Regions from separate parts of the Serratia sp. JSRIV002 genome, predicted to be linked through region 1. Evidence: predicted binding sites of a transcription regulator. Region 1 holds the regulator's gene; the other holds the start of a gene.
The links. The regulator CRP, encoded in region 1, controls carbon source genes, mostly activating them, when cyclic AMP is high. The targets are predictions, from matches to a motif close to ATGTGANNNNNNTCACAT.

Region 1 (8,028 bases):
CCTGCCTGGAAGGTTGCCACCGTCAACACCGGGGCATTTAACGGATCAAGTTTACGTGCCACGATCTGCTGTAATGCGCTAACGATCTCCGCACCAATCGGCACCGGATCGATACACAGATGCGGCATCGAGCCATGTCCACCCTTACCCTGCAGCACGATGTCGAAGTTATCGCTGGAGCCACTGAACACGCCCTGCTTCAAGCCCACCTCACCGGTCGGGAAGTTGGGCATGACATGCAGGCCGAAGATCATCTTCACGCCATCCAGAACACCCAGGTCTACCAGCTGTTGGGCTCCGCCCGGTGGCACTTCTTCGGCATGCTGGAAGATAAAACGCACCGAGCCTTGCAGCTGCGCCTGCAACTGGCACAACACGCTGGCCGCGCCCAGCAACATCGCGCTGTGGGCATCATGGCCGCAGGCATGCATCACCCCTGGCCGGGTCGAGCAGAAAGGCTCGTCGCTTTCCTCCTGGATCGGCAAGGCGTCAATATCGGCGCGCAAGGCATAGCACGGCCCCGGCGCTGCGCCCTGTAATTCGGCAACCACGCTATTCGGCGTAGGACGGGTGATCTTCAACGGACCAAGGCTGGCTAGTTGTCCGGCTATGTAAGCTGCCGTCTGCGCCTCTTGAAATGACAACTCAGGATTCGCATGTATATGACGCCGCCACTGCAATACCTGTTGTTCCACACCGTCAATCAGCTGTTCAATGTTCATGTTCATACTCCTTAATTCAGTGCCGGTTGGCGTGCTCTACCCGCCAATGGCAGGATCACCAGCCCGGAAACCACCATAGCCAATGCCAAAAAGATAAACGTCGTCATGTAGTTGTGGCTGATGGTGATCAGATACCCCATGGCAATAGGGGCCACAAAGCCACCCAAGGTGCCGCCGGTGTTAATCAGCCCCATCGCTGCCCCCATCACTTCCGTAGGCAAGCGCTTCATAGGCAAGGTAAACACCGTGACGAACGAGGCCATCAGGAAGATATAACCCAGGAACAAGAACAGGCTGGCCGTGAGCGCCGATTCGCTGGTAAACACCAGCCAGATGCACAAGGCGCTGAGCAGGGAACTGAAGAAGATCACCCACGGCTCATGCCCTTGCAGGTAGCGCCCGACCAGCCAGCCGGTGCCGAGTGAGGAGATCCAGATCCCCAGACCGCCGGCGGCCACCACCATGCTGGAGACGTCAAGCGGCATTCCGCGCTGCTGTACCAGGAATTTCGGCAGCCAGGCCATCAGGCCGTACGACGGGATGTTGATACAGAAGATCGCCACAAACAGCAGCAACACAATTGGGTTTTTCAGCAAGGCCTTATAGTTGGCAGCGGCTGCCCCAGCTTTGGCGGATGCTGCCTGTGGTGGATTGGGAACCAGCCACAAGATGCAGGCGGCAATCACGAATGCCAACAGGCCAAGCGCAGAGAACGACCCACGCCAGCCGATGTGATCCAGGCAATAGACCGCGACCAGCGGCCCGACGGTCATCGCCAACCCGGCGGAGGACAGCAGAATGGACTGCGCGAAGGTGCGCTGTTCCAGTGGGAAATTCGCCACCACCGCCTTGGCGCAGGAACACGGATAGCCGGAGTGGCCAATGCCGGACAGGAAGCGGAACGTCACCAGCAGGCCCAGGCCGAACCCCAGAATGCCGAAGCACAGGGCGAATCCCCCCAGCAGCAGTAACGAACTGCACAGCACTTTCTTAAAGCCAAAGCGGTCATTGAGCCAGCCCGCCGGTATCTGGAACAGGGAATACGCCAGGAAAAACATCCCGGTAATGTAGCCCAGTTGTTCCGGCTGTAGATTGAACTCGCGTTCGATAGGTAACAGCGCAAAACCCATCACGGTTTTATCGATGTACACCACGACATAGCCCACAAACAGCAAAAAAATCATTAGCGAACGATTTTTCATCGCCGATATTCCTTTAAGTTATCACCCAGGCTGCCCACCAGCGTGAGGGGCGTAGTTTAATAATGTGATCCAGGTCACTTTATAGTTTTAATAACAGTCACTTACAGCAACATGCTGAAATTATCGCCTTTTGCCGAGCGGCATAAGATACAATTTTGTAAGGGGTGATGCTTTTTATTGATAGGGTGGGGAATGCGCTATTTACCGAAGTTACAACAGTTGAAAGTCTTCCAGCAGGTGATCCGCAGCGGCAGTATTCGCGGGGCGGCACGCGCGCTTGAGCAATCTCAACCGGCGGTGAGCCGCACCATCCGTGAACTGGAACAGATCCTGGAAACCCAGTTGATCAATCGCAGCAGTCAGGGAATGACGCTGACCGAAACCGGCCGCGCCTTCGCCCTGCGAATGCAGTTGATCCTGGAGGAATTGCAGCGCGCCGCCGACGAGATCCAGCAGTTGAATCAGCATTCGCAAGGTAACGTCGCCATTGGTTGCTCTTCGCTACTCGCCCTGACGGTATTACCGGAACTGGTCGAGGCCTTCAAACAGCCGTTTCCACAGGCCAATCTGCTGATCCGCGAGGCGCAGCTTTCTACGCTACTGCCAGCATTGCGCGAAGGCCGCCTGGATTTTGCCGTGGGTACCGTCAGCCCGGAACTTCCGCTGGAGGATCTGGTGCGTGAACCGCTGTTCAACGCCTCTTTTTGCATTATCGCACGCCAGGGGCACCCACTGGCGCAGGCCACCTCGTTGGACGAATTGCGTGAGGCCAAGTGGTTATTACCGGAAACCGATATGGGTTACTACCAGCAGTTGCGTGCGGTGTTAGGCACCTTCTATCAGCAATTGAGTCGTTCGCCCATTCGCTCGGACTCTGTGACCTGTGGCTTGAATATGGTGCTGGAGGCGGATTATTTGACTATCGTGGCGCGGGCGATGAGTGCACCGTTCTATTTGCAGCGTCGGCTGGTGGCATTGCCTATCGACACGTTGCCACAAGCGCAATATTGCGTGCTGTATTCACAGAAATCGCCGCTAACCGTGACGGCACGGCGATTTCTTGATTTATTGCGTGCCCACTGCCTGCGCTACCCTTGGTAGGATCAGGCCACTTCGCGGATTTCGAAGCTGTGGGTAATGCTGGCGGCTTTACCCAGCATCAAGGAGACGGAGCAGTATTTCTCGGCGGAAAGATCCACCGCACGCTCGACGATCTTATCGGTCAGCCCTTTGCCGGTGACGATAAAATGCAGATTGATATGGGTAAACAGACGCGGTGCTTCTTCACGACGCTCGGAGGTCAGTTTTACCTCACAGTCACGCACATCGTTACGCCCTTTTTGCAGGATCGACACTACGTCGATGGCGCTACAGCCGCCGACGGACATCAACACCATTTCCATCGGGCTTGGCGCTTTATCGCCAGCGTTGCCATCCATCAAAACCTGGTGACCAGACGCAGACTCACCCAGGAATGTCAGCCCTTCTACCCACTTAACTCTTGCCTGCATGTTACACACTCCGGTTAATTTCTTAAAAACAGGGTACGCTTTCGCATACATTCTGGCAACGTAACCTGACGCTAATCATGCTGAAGCGAGACAACACAAGACACCCGCCTCACTCTGTGCTACAAACAGAGCCGCAATAACTCTTTCCAGGTCACCGATTTCAGGGATATGTCCAAGGAAAGGCCCCTATATTGGTTTGTTAACAGAATGTAGCTTGCAGCTCTCCCTGCAAGTTAATATGCTAGAGCACAAGCGTATTTCTATAACACGCCTCAAAACCTGTTGATAGCCACAATTAAAACACCGGGCTATAAGCACGTTTTACAGGGAACTCTGACCCCTGTGATACAAGGCAGCGATAACAACAGAGGATAACAGCGAATGGTTCTCGGCAAACCGCAAACAGACCCGACTCTCGAATGGTTCCTGTCTCATTGCCATATCCACAAATATCCATCGAAGAGTACGCTTATTCACCAAGGTGAAAAGGCCGAAACGCTTTACTACATCGTCAAAGGCTCCGTCGCGGTGCTGATTAAAGATGAAGAAGGCAAAGAGATGATCCTGTCCTACCTTAACCAGGGGGATTTCATCGGCGAGCTAGGATTATTTGAAGAAGGCCAGGAGCGTAGCGCCTGGGTACGGGCCAAAACCGCCTGTGAAGTGGCTGAAATTTCCTACAAGAAATTCCGCCAGTTGATCCAGGTTAACCCGGATATCCTGATGCGCCTGTCCGCACAGATGGCTAACCGCCTGCAAGTCACCTCAGAGAAAGTGGGTAACCTCGCCTTCCTTGACGTAACCGGCCGCATTGCACAGACCTTGCTGAACCTGGCAAAACAGCCTGATGCCATGACTCACCCAGACGGCATGCAGATCAAAATCACCCGCCAGGAAATTGGCCAAATCGTCGGTTGCTCACGTGAAACCGTCGGTCGTATTTTGAAAATGCTCGAAGATCAAAACCTGATCTCCGCGCACGGCAAAACCATTGTCGTGTACGGTACGCGTTAATCCCCAGGGAAACGGTGCAGCAATGCGCCGTTTCTTTACCTGCTGAATAGCCAACCATGTGGCGCCGCCTGATCTACCACCCGGAAGTCAACTACGCACTGCGGCAAACGCTGGTGTTGTGCCTGCCGGTGGCGTTTGGTTTACTGATTGGCAACCTGCAACTCGGCATGCTGTTCTCGTTGGTGCCCGCCTGCTGCAACATTGCCGGGCTGGATACGCCGCACAAACGCTTTTTCAAACGCCTGGTCGTAGGCGGCTCCCTGTTCGCACTCAGCAGCCTTCTGCTGCAACAAGCCCTGCTGTGGGATCTGCCGTTACCCTTGCTGATGCTGGCAATGGCGCTGTTGCTCGGCGTCAGCGGTGAGATCAGCCCGCTGCACGCACGCCTGCTACCAGCCGCATTGGTCGCCGCCATCTTTTCCCTCAGCATGGTAGGCACCGTGCCAATCTGGCATGCCCCTTTGCTGTATATCGTCGGCACCGCCTGGTACGGGCTGTTTACCTGGGCCTGGTTCAAGCTGTGGAAAGAGCAGCCGATGCGCGAATCTCTAAGCCAGCTGTATATGCAGCTGGCCGACTATTTTGAAGCCAAATACTCATTACTGACGCAGCATACCGATCCTGAAACTGCCCTGCCGCCGCTGTTGCAACGCCAGCAGAAAGTCATGGATCTGATCAGTCTGCTATACCAACAGCTTAATTTCCTGCCCCATGCCAATAACCTGGAGCAAAAGCGCCTGCGGCGTACGTTTCAGGTGGCGCTCGATTTGCAAGAGCACATCACCGTCAGCCTGCATCTGCCGGAAGAAGTGCAAAAGCTGGTGGAGCAAAGCCAGGCCGAAGCGATCATCCGCCGCAACGCCCAGGTGATCGCCACGCGCCTGCGGGTGGTGGCCGACGATATTCTCTATCATCGGCACTCTTCGCGTTTCAGCATGAAGAATGAGCTGGCGGCGCTGGAAAAAGTGGCCTCACAGCACGCCGATAATCCGGTTGGCCAGTTCTGCTATTACCACTTCAGTCGCATCGCACGCCTGCTGCGCACTCAGCACCCACTTTACCGCCGTAATCTGATGGCCAATCAGTCACGCCTGCCGTTCTGGCCTGCAGTGGTGAGCTATCTATCGTTCAAATCCAACGCCTTGCGTAACGCCGCCAGACTGGGGGTCATTCTGGCGGCAGGCAGCAGCCTTGGCATGCTGTTCAATCTGCCAAAACCCTACTGGATCTTGCTGACCATCATGCTGGTCAGCCAAAACGGCTATAACGCCACGCGGGTGAGGATCCAGCACCGTGCCCTCGGCACGTTGGCCGGGCTGGTGATTGCCGCTGGACTGTTGCAACTACAGATGCCGGAGAACGTGACGCTGAGCATCATGTTGGCCATCACCCTGGCGGCCTATCTGATCCTGCGGAAAAACTACGGGCTGGCGGTGATGGGCTTCACCGTGACCGCCGTCTACACCTTGCAGCTCCTGGCGCTGAACGGTACCCATTTCCTGGTCCCCCGCCTGATCGATACCCTTATCGGCTGCGTACTGGTGTTTGGTGGCACGATCTGGCTATGGCCGCAGTGGCAGAGCGGCATGCTGCGTAAAAACGCCCATCAGGCTCTGGAGCACGATCAGACTGCACTGCGTTTATTGCTGGAAGAACAGGAACCCGACCCCAGCGAACTGGCCTACACACGCATGCAGGTCAATCAGGCGCATAACGCCCTGTTTACCTCCCTCAATCAGGCGATGCAGGAACCGGGGTTTGAATCGAATTATCTGGCTGATATGCGGCTGTGGATCACCCATAACCAGTTTATTGTTGAACACCTGAATGCGATGACCATTCTGGCGCGCGAGCACTATATGCTGACGCCAAAGCTGGCTCAGGAGTATCTGCAAACCTGTGAGATCGCCTTACAGAGCTGTCAGCAGCGGTTGGAATATGACGGCCCGAGTACCAGCAACAGCATCATGCAGCCGCCGGACCTGCATCCAGATATGCCGATCACCGAGATGGAACGCCACTTGAGGCGGATCCTTTCTCACCTGACCGTGATGCATACCATTTCGTCATTGGCATGGCGCCAGCGCCCACATCATGGGATCTGGCTGAAGCGCAAATTGCGGGAAAGCTGAGACTAGCGGGACCGCAGCCCCGCTAACTTGATCAGCCGTTAATCACATCCTGTACGGCCAATTCGAACAGCGCCATGCCCTCGTCGATATCTTTCAGCTCAACCACCAACGAAGGGGCAAAACGGATCACATTTGGCCCGGCATTGAGGATCATCAAACCACGTGCAGCAGCGGCAGTGAGGAAATCACGCGCTTTGCCGTGATAGCCCGCCTTCAGTTCCGCGCCAATCAACAGCCCCATGCCACGAATATCGCTGAACACATCGTATTTCTTACCGATCTCCTGCAAAGCCTGAACAAACAGCCCACGACGCTGCTCAATCCCGCTTAGCACCTCTGGCGTGTTGATCACGTCCAACGCTGCCTCTGCCACTGCACAGGCCAGTGGGTTGCCGCCGTAGGTGGTGCCGTGGGTGCCAACCTGCATCACCGAGGCGATCTCTTCGGTGGTCAGCATCGCGCTCACCGGGAAACCGCCGCCCAGCGCTTTGGCGGTGGTGAGGATGTCTGGCGTAATGCCGTAATGCATATAGGTAAACAGCTTGCCGCTACGGCCCATACCGCTTTGCACTTCATCAAACACCAGCAGCGCCTGATGTTGGTCGCAAAGTTCACGTACGCCCTTGAGGAAGACAGGATCGGCGGCGGTAATGCCCCCTTCACCCTGAATAGGCTCCATCACTACCGCACAGGTGTGATCGTCCATCACCGCTTTCACCGCGGCCAGATCGTTGAAAGGTACATGCACGATATCGGCCGGTTTCGGCCCAAAGCCGTCGGAATATTTTGGCTGCCCGCCCACGGAAACGGTGAACAGCGTACGGCCATGGAAAGCGTTATTAAACGCGATAATCTTGGTTTTATACGGGCTATGACGGGTGATGGCGTAATGACGAGCGAGCTTGAAAGCCGCTTCGTTAGCCTCCGCACCCGAGTTGGCGAAAAACACCCGGTCGGCGAAGGTGGCAGCGATCAATTTACTGGCCAGGCGCAGCGCGGGCTCATTGGTGAATACGTTGCTGGTATGCCACAAGGTTTCGCCCTGCTGCTTTAGAGCCTCAACCAGTGCCGGATGGCAGTGCCCCAACGCAGTCACCGCGATGCCACCAGAGAAGTCGATATACTCTTTCCCCTGCTGGTCCCATACGCGGCTCCCCTTGCCCTTCACCGGCACAAACTGGGCGGGTGCATAAACAGGCAGGATAACCTGATCAAAGGTGCTGCGGGTAACTGCGGTTTTTTCGGTCATTACTGGCTCCAGGCGGCTAACTATCAAGTGAAAATATAATCACAAAATATGCATAAAAAACCAATCAAGGGCAAGCTTAAAAAACCACTAACGGCTAACTTCCAAGGAAATTACCCAGCAGTTGGTGCCCCTGTTCGCTGAGAATGCTCTCTGGATGGAACTGTACGCCTTCCAGCGCCAGCGTCCGGTGGCGGATCC
Region 2 (8,028 bases), 2.3 Mb from region 1:
CCGTTAACAAATAAATCTCTAGCCCGGCATCCGCCGGGCTTTTTTTCTCCTGCTATCTCCCTATAATTCAGCCTATCTGACAGCCACAAGATCGAAGCCATGCAAAAGAAATCCATTTACGTCGCCTATACCGGCGGCACTATCGGTATGCAGCGTTCCGAACAGGGATACATCCCGGTTTCCGGCCACCTACAGCGCCAGTTGGCACTGATGCCCGAGTTCCATCGCCCAGAGATGCCGGATTTCACCATTCATGAATATGCCCCGTTGATCGACTCTTCGGATATGACCCCCGAAGACTGGCAGCATATCGCCGACGACATCAAACAGAATTACTCTCGCTATGACGGCTTTGTTATTCTGCACGGCACCGACACCATGGCGTTTACCGCTTCAGCCCTGTCTTTCATGCTGGAGAACCTGGATAAGCCGGTGATCGTCACCGGGTCGCAAATCCCGCTGGCAGAATTGCGCTCCGACGGCCAAACCAATCTGTTGAATGCCCTCTATCTGGCCGCCAATCACCCGGTGAACGAGGTCAGCCTGTTTTTCAACAACAAGCTGTTTCGTGGCAACCGCACCACCAAGGCACATGCCGACGGCTTTGATGCTTTTGCCTCCCCCAATCTACCTCCCTTGCTGGAAGCAGGTATCCACATACGTCGCCAGACCGGCATCGCCTCTCCGGTGTGCAACGGAGAATTGATCGTGCATAGCATCACGCCACAGCCCATCGGCGTGGTGACGATTTATCCGGGAATTTCCGGTGCCGTGGTGCGTAACTTCCTGCTGCAACCGGTCAAAGCCTTGATCCTGCGCTCTTACGGCGTCGGTAACGCGCCCCAAAAGGCCGAACTGGTGGATGAATTGCGTGATGCCTCCGAGCGTGGCATCGTAGTGGTCAACCTGACACAATGTATCTCTGGCCGGGTCAATATGGAGGGCTATGCGACCGGTAATGCCCTGGCTCATGCCGGCGTCATCAGCGGTTTTGATATGACGGTGGAAGCCGCGCTGACCAAGCTGCATTACCTGTTGAGCCAGCCGTTAACCTCAGAAGAGATCCGCAGCCTGATGCAACAAGACCTGCGTGGCGAATTAAGCGCTGCGGGCTAATCCGAAGTGGGAACTCTGATGAAAACTGCTCTGTTGCTGATTGATTTACAAAACGACTTTTGCCCCGGCGGCGCCTTAGGCGTGGCAGAAGGTGATGCCACCATTGACGTCGCCAATCAGGCTATCGCAGCCAGCCTGGCCCGTAACGAAACGGTGATTGCCAGCCAGGACTGGCACCCGGCGGATCATCGCAGTTTTGCGATTAACTCCAACGCGCAGATTGGTACGCTTGGAGAACTGGAAGGCCTGCCTCAGGTTTGGTGGCCGGAGCACTGCGTTCAGGGTACCCCTGGCGCAGAACTTCATCCTCAGCTTGATAAGCAACCCATCGCAGCGATATTCCGTAAGGGCGAGAACCCGGATATCGATAGCTATAGTGCTTTCTTTGATAATGGCCACCGGGCACAAACGGCGCTCGATGGCTGGCTGAAGGAACGAGGCATCACTCATCTCGCCGTGATGGGGCTGGCCACCGATTATTGCGTCAAGTTCAGCGTGTTAGATGCCTTGCGTTTAGGTTATCAGACCCAGGTCATCATCGATGGCTGCCGCGGTGTCAATTTAAGCCCCGATGACAGCGAGCAGGCGTTGGCAGAAATGCAGTCGGCTGGCGCACAGTTAGTTACACTGTCACAGTTTACTCAACGCTAACGGTTTTTGGGGCTGCTTGACCTCAGCGCCCCATATCCTCTGCCAACCGCTTTATTTTCGACGCTGCTCACATTCTCACCATTCTTCTGCGCGCTCACCTTGTCCCCTCCCGTCTCTTTTGCTGTTATGGCTTCTGATGCATAGGCATCAATAAGTTATACGCATCCGGGGCCTACCGAGCCCGGCTTTATTGATACCGCCCCAGGCGGTTCAGGTCGGCCTTGCTGACCAAAGGAGACAACATGGCTTTAACCCGTAAACTGCTACCCTTGCTGGTAGCGGTGCAACTCGGTGTGGCTGGCGTGGGCATGGCTCACGCGGCACCTTATCTCTCTGTCGGCTACTTCAACGGCGGTGGCGACGTAACCGCCGGGCCGGGCGGTGATATCAACCAGCTTGACGTCAGCCAGATCACCCACCTCAACTACTCTTTTGGCCTGATTTATAACGCTGAAAAAGAGGAAACCAACCCGGCACTGAAAGATCCCTCCCGCCTACACCAAATCTATCTCTCCCCTAAAGTCGAAGCAGACTTAAAGCTATTACCCGAATTGCGCCTGCAAAATCCGGCGCTGAAGGTTTTGCTGTCCGTTGGCGGATGGGGAGCTCGTGGGTTCTCCGGCGCGGCAGCCACACCGGAAAGCCGGGCGGTGTTTATTCGTTCGGTGCAGGAGGTGATTGCCAAGTATCAGCTAGATGGTATCGATCTGGATTGGGAATACCCGGTTAACGGTGCCTGGGGATTGGTGGAAAGCCAGCCCACTGACAGAGCCAATTTCACCTCCCTACTGAGCGAACTGCATCAGGCGTTGGGTAAAGAAAAACTGCTGACCATCGCCGTCGGGGCTAACGTCAAAAGTCCGCAGGAATGGGTAGACGTTAAGGCTATCGCGCCCTATCTGAACTACATCAATCTGATGACCTACGACATGGCGTACGGTACCCAGTATTTCAACTCCAATCTCTATGACTCCAAACAATGGCCAACCGTGGCCGCCGCCGACAAGTACAGCGCCGACTTTGTGGTCAACAACTATCTGGCCGCCGGGCTGAAGCCAACCCAGCTCAATCTGGGGATCGGTTTCTATGGCCGGGTACCTAAACGCGCCACCGAGCCGGGTATTGATTGGGATGTGGCAGATGCGGCCAAGCATCCCGTCACCCAGCCCTATTTCACCACACGTGAAAAAGACGTCTTCAAGTCGCTGGGCGTGGATTTGGATAAAGACAGTTACATCAAGTACAACGATATTGTGAACAAGATGCTGAAAGACCCACAACGGCGCTTCACCGCGCATTGGGATAGCGAGGCCAAGGTGCCCTATCTGATGATGAAGTCATCCGCAGGCAAACCACTGTTCGCGATAAGCTATGAAAACCCGCGCTCGGTAGCCATCAAGGCCGAGTACATCAAGAGCAAAGGATTGGGAGGGGCGATGTTCTGGGAGTATGGCGCGGACGATAACAACCGCCTGGCCCACCAGTTAGCCGAAAGCTTAGGCTTGGGCCAGCAGAAGCAGTAAAACCTTCAGGGCGATGGCAACATCGCCCTGCCAGCAACAGATTACTGCGGCTTCAGCTTGGCCAACGGCTCGGCCATAAACTGCTGCTTCAGCTCCTGTTTGCTTTTCATCACGATTTGCCCGTCGGTGCCAATGCTCATGTGTTGCGGGTCTGCATTGTTCATCGACTGCCACAGCATCACCGCCTGCAAGCTGTGTTCTTTCTGCTCTGGCGTCAGTGCCACACCATCAGGCCATTTGCCCAGTTCCACAGCCAGCACCAGCCGCTGGTAGATTTCCGGCGTCATGGCCGCAATCAGATCTTTTACTTCCATCAGAGCATGTCCTCACCCGGGAATGAATAATTAGCTGAATCGATTTTGTTGGTTTAGTTACAGCTTAACCTGCCGTCTGCTCGCCATTCTCGTCGTCGGTGAAATTCAGTGACGCGGAGTTGACACAGTAGCGTTCGCCAGTCGGCTGCGGACCATCGGGGAATACGTGCCCCAAATGCGCGTCGCAGTTACCACAGCGGATCTCGACTCGATGCATATTATGTGAATTATCATCAAGATAACGAATAGCATCGTCCGAAACGGGCTGATAGAAGCTGGGCCAGCCGCAGCCCGAATCAAACTTGCTGGCGGAGAAGAACAGCGGCGCGTTACAGCACAGGCAGTGGTACACGCCCTCACGCTGGTTATGCAGTAATTTACCGCTATAGGGGGCTTCGGTGCCACGCTCTTGCGTCACATAACGTTGGATTTCATTCAGTTCCGTGAGCGGTGTCTTAGGGGTTGTCTCTTTAGCCATTTGTGCTATTCCCGCAATGTGGATAATGTCAACGAAAACAATGAGTAATAATAACAAAAAATTAACAACGCTGCAGGCCTTTTTAGCCTAAACTGTACGGCATAAAGGTTACGCTGCCACCATATGTGACTTCGATCACATATCTTGCACGTACTGACTTTATACTTGGCGGTTTGCCCCCATATCGATGGAAGGACAAACGTAAATGGAATGTGCGATTTGTGTGCAAAACCGGGCCTCTGGTTTGACTTGCAGCAAGAATTGACACGATTCCGCTTGACGCTCGGTAAGGTTTTTGTAATTTTACAACCAACCTTTTATTCACTAACAAATAGCTGGTGGAATATATGACTATCAAAGTAGGTATCAACGGTTTTGGCCGTATCGGTCGCATTGTTTTCCGTGCTGCTCAGGAACGTTCTGACATCGAAATCGTTGCAATCAACGACCTGTTAGACGCAGAGTACATGGCTTACATGCTGAAGTATGACTCTACTCACGGCCGTTTCGACGGTACTGTAGAAGTTAAAGACGGCCACCTGGTTGTTAACGGCAAAACCATCCGTTGTACCTCAGAAAGAGATCCGGCTAACCTGAAGTGGAACGAAGTCAACGTTGACGTCGTTGCTGAAGCAACTGGCCTGTTCCTGACTGACGAAACTGCACGTAAACACATCGCTGCAGGTGCTAAGAAAGTTGTTCTGACTGGCCCATCTAAAGATGACACCCCTATGTTCGTTATGGGCGTGAACCACAAGTCTTACGCTGGCCAAGAAATCGTTTCCAACGCTTCTTGTACCACCAACTGCCTGGCACCACTGGCTAAAGTAATCAACGACAAGTTCGGCATCGTTGAAGCTCTGATGACCACCGTGCATGCGACTACCGCAACTCAGAAAACCGTTGATGGCCCGTCTCACAAAGACTGGCGCGGCGGCCGCGGCGCATCCCAGAACATCATCCCTTCTTCTACCGGTGCTGCTAAAGCTGTAGGTAAAGTCATCCCAGAACTGAACGGCAAACTGACCGGTATGGCGTTCCGCGTTCCTACTCCGAACGTGTCTGTGGTTGACCTGACTGCCCGTCTGGCAAAACCAGCTTCTTACAAAGAAATCTGTGCTGCTATCAAAGCCGCTTCAGAAGGCGAGCTGAAAGGCGTGCTGGGCTATACCGAAGACGAAGTGGTTTCTACCGATTTCAACGGCGAGAAACTGACTTCTGTATTCGATGCTAAAGCCGGTATCGCGCTGAGCGACACCTTTGTGAAACTGGTTTCTTGGTACGATAACGAAACTGGCTACTCAAACAAAGTACTGGACCTGATCGCTCACATCTCCAAGTAATGGCTTGATGCGCAGTTGATTATCAAGGGCGACACTAGTGTCGCCCTTTTTATTTGTTTTTGCGGCGAAAAGAAGGCAACAACATGAACGAAAAAATCTTCACCCTACCCGTTAGCGAACAAATCACCCCTTTTATCAGCCAACGCCAACTGGACGAACTGCCCGTGGTGGTGGTTTCTCACCCGAAAGTCCGTGCGGCCATTACTCTGCAAGGGGCTCACCTGCTGGCCTGGCAGCCAAGCGGTGATAAACCGGTGCTTTGGCTGAGCAACAATACGCCATTCAAAAACGGCGTGGCGATCCGCGGCGGCGTACCGATCTGCTGGCCTTGGTTTGGCCCGGCAGGTAGCCCATCCCACGGCTTTGCCCGTAATCAGCCGTGGCAGTTTACCGCGCACGATGAAGATGAAAACGGCGTGATCCTGACCTTCACGCTGCAAGATAACGAACAAACCCGCAAATTGTGGCCACATGCTTTCACCCTGATCGCCCGCTTCAAGCTGGGTGAAGAGTGCGAGATGGAGCTGGAATCACACGGTGACTACCAGGCTACCGCCGCTCTGCACAGCTATTTCCAGATCGGCGACATCGACAAGGTGAAAGTTGCCGGTTTGGGCGAGCATTACATCGATAAGGTGGCGAAGGGGATCGAGGCACGTCAGGTTGGCGAGCTGGAGTTTACCGGGCAAACCGATCGCGTTTACACGCAGGCCACGCCTTGCAGTCTGATCAAAGACCCGGTATTGCAACGGACCATCGAGGTCAATCATCACTATATGAGTGATGTGATCGCCTGGAACCCAGGCGTCGAGCTTTCCTGCAGCATGGCCGACATGCCAAACGACGGTTACAAAACCATGGTGTGTGTGGAAACCGGGCGCGTAAGCAAGCCGCTGATCGCCTCTGGGGAGCAACCTGCCCGCTTGGCGATGAAAATCCGCAGCATTAAAAATAGCTGATCAAACTGGGGCGAATCATTTCGCCCCTCTTCTCTTCATCCACCGCTCTACAGATGTGCAAAAGGAGCGTTTCCGCCCCTTTTCGATGCACCTAATGCACCATGATAGTGCAACCAGCCATTAGAAGGTGTAAGTCACACCCGTCCACAACATGCCGGTATAAGATTTATCAACCATTGGGCTGTCTTTAACTTCGCTGTCCAGGCGCGTATAACGCCCCGTGAAGAAGGCATTCCAGTTGGCGTTGATATTATAGTTGGTGCTCAATTCGACGTATGGCGACCAGCTATCGCTCGGCTTATAGGTGTTGAAGGTACTACGGCGGGACTCATCACCATTGATGCCATAGTAATATTGGTTCTGGTTTGAGCTGTTCCAGTTTACCCCGATGCCAGGAGCAAAGCTCCAGGAGTCCACCTGGAACTTATAGAGATAGGCAATATCGCCCACCAGGCCGTTACTGTTGTCCAGCATATCGCCAGAGAAAGCCGTACGGATCGATCCCCACTCGGCCCTGTGTGTAAAGGCCACACCGGCCATCATGGTGCTACGGCGCTTGTCCAACTGCTTCATGCGGTCGTCGTCACTGTCGCCTGGCTTATAGTGCAACGGTGAGTAATAGGCGATCAGGCTCAGCTGATTTTGCTGATCTTTCCACAGGTTGTAACCGGCCAACAGCGTATGGAAGTAAAAATCATCGCCATCGTAATTGATAATAGGAACGGGATAGACACGATCCTGATAACCACGATAAGGATCTGGGCTAACCAGCGCTGAAGCACCGAGTGACCAGCTTCCTGCCTGAGCACTGTGCGCACAAACCATTGCGGAAGCGATAATTGCTAGCGTTTTGAGTTTAGATATCTTCACTGGCTTTTTCCATAGATAACAAGATGTAATTAACGACTATAGTTTATGTGAAAACCGACCAGCCTGCCGGATCTTTACAATAGAAAACAACCAAGATCGAATAACTTAGAACCCAAAGATGAATTATTGATGGCAAAAAGATGACGTTTTTTGCCGCAACCCGCGCCAGACAAGGCATTTGCCGCCCCTCGCCCTAACTGAGTCATTGAAATGACTTAAAAAAGACCCTTTCTCTTGCAGGAAATTTTCCAGTATGCAACTAAGCTTAAAATCAGAAGGTGAATTTAGGCTGAGCCCAGTGGCAATACAGCGCAACTCGCGAGAATAAGCGCACCAAGTTGGCATACGGGTTGCTGTACTCAGTCATAGCTTCACGCTTTCGGGAGCCAGAATACCAACACCAGCTCCTTTTTTAACCTGTGCTAATAACGAAAGGACGGGCATCGCCATGAACATATTTGACCACTATCGCCAGCGCTACGAAGCTGCCAAGGACGAAGAGTTCACACTGCAGGAATTTCTTTCCATCTGCCGGCAAGATCGCAGTGCCTATGCCAATGCGGCAGAACGTCTACTCATGGCTATCGGTGAACCAGTGATGGTCGATACCGCGCTTGAGTCGCGTATGTCTCGCCTGTTCTCCAACCGCGTGATCGCACGCTATCCGGCATTCGAGGAGTTCTACGGCATGGAAGAAGCTATCGAACAGATAGTTTCTTACCTGAAACACGCTGCCCAGGGCCTCGAAGAGAAGAAACAAATCCTTTATCTGTT

Region 2: the regulator CRP is predicted to act here: its motif matches at 4,206-4,223, upstream of msrB (peptide-methionine (R)-S-oxide reductase MsrB).

What each region holds. Positions count from the first base shown of each region.
Region 1 is NZ_CP074143.1:5,599,806-5,607,833, forward strand. Features, by position in the region: gene KGP26_RS26300 (amidohydrolase) at 1-728, opposite strand, end outside; gene KGP26_RS26305 (MFS transporter) at 734-1,924, opposite strand; gene KGP26_RS26310 (LysR substrate-binding domain-containing protein) at 2,117-3,025, shown strand; gene KGP26_RS26315 (OsmC family protein) at 3,028-3,435, opposite strand; gene crp (cAMP-activated global transcriptional regulator CRP) at 3,817-4,449, shown strand; gene KGP26_RS26325 (YccS/YhfK family putative transporter) at 4,506-6,581, shown strand; gene KGP26_RS26330 (aspartate aminotransferase family protein) at 6,613-7,830, opposite strand; gene KGP26_RS26335 (aminodeoxychorismate synthase component II) at 7,925-8,028, opposite strand, start outside.
Region 2 is NZ_CP074143.1:3,327,763-3,335,790, forward strand. Features, by position in the region: gene sppA (signal peptide peptidase SppA) at 1-7, shown strand, start outside; gene ansA (asparaginase) at 100-1,116, shown strand; gene pncA (bifunctional nicotinamidase/pyrazinamidase) at 1,135-1,767, shown strand; gene KGP26_RS15645 (glycoside hydrolase family 18 protein) at 2,010-3,290, shown strand; gene KGP26_RS15650 (YeaC family protein) at 3,332-3,604, opposite strand; gene msrB (peptide-methionine (R)-S-oxide reductase MsrB) at 3,669-4,082, opposite strand; gene gapA (glyceraldehyde-3-phosphate dehydrogenase) at 4,430-5,425, shown strand; gene KGP26_RS15665 (D-hexose-6-phosphate mutarotase) at 5,509-6,384, shown strand; gene KGP26_RS15670 (MipA/OmpV family protein) at 6,505-7,209, opposite strand; gene yeaG (protein kinase YeaG) at 7,703-8,028, shown strand, end outside.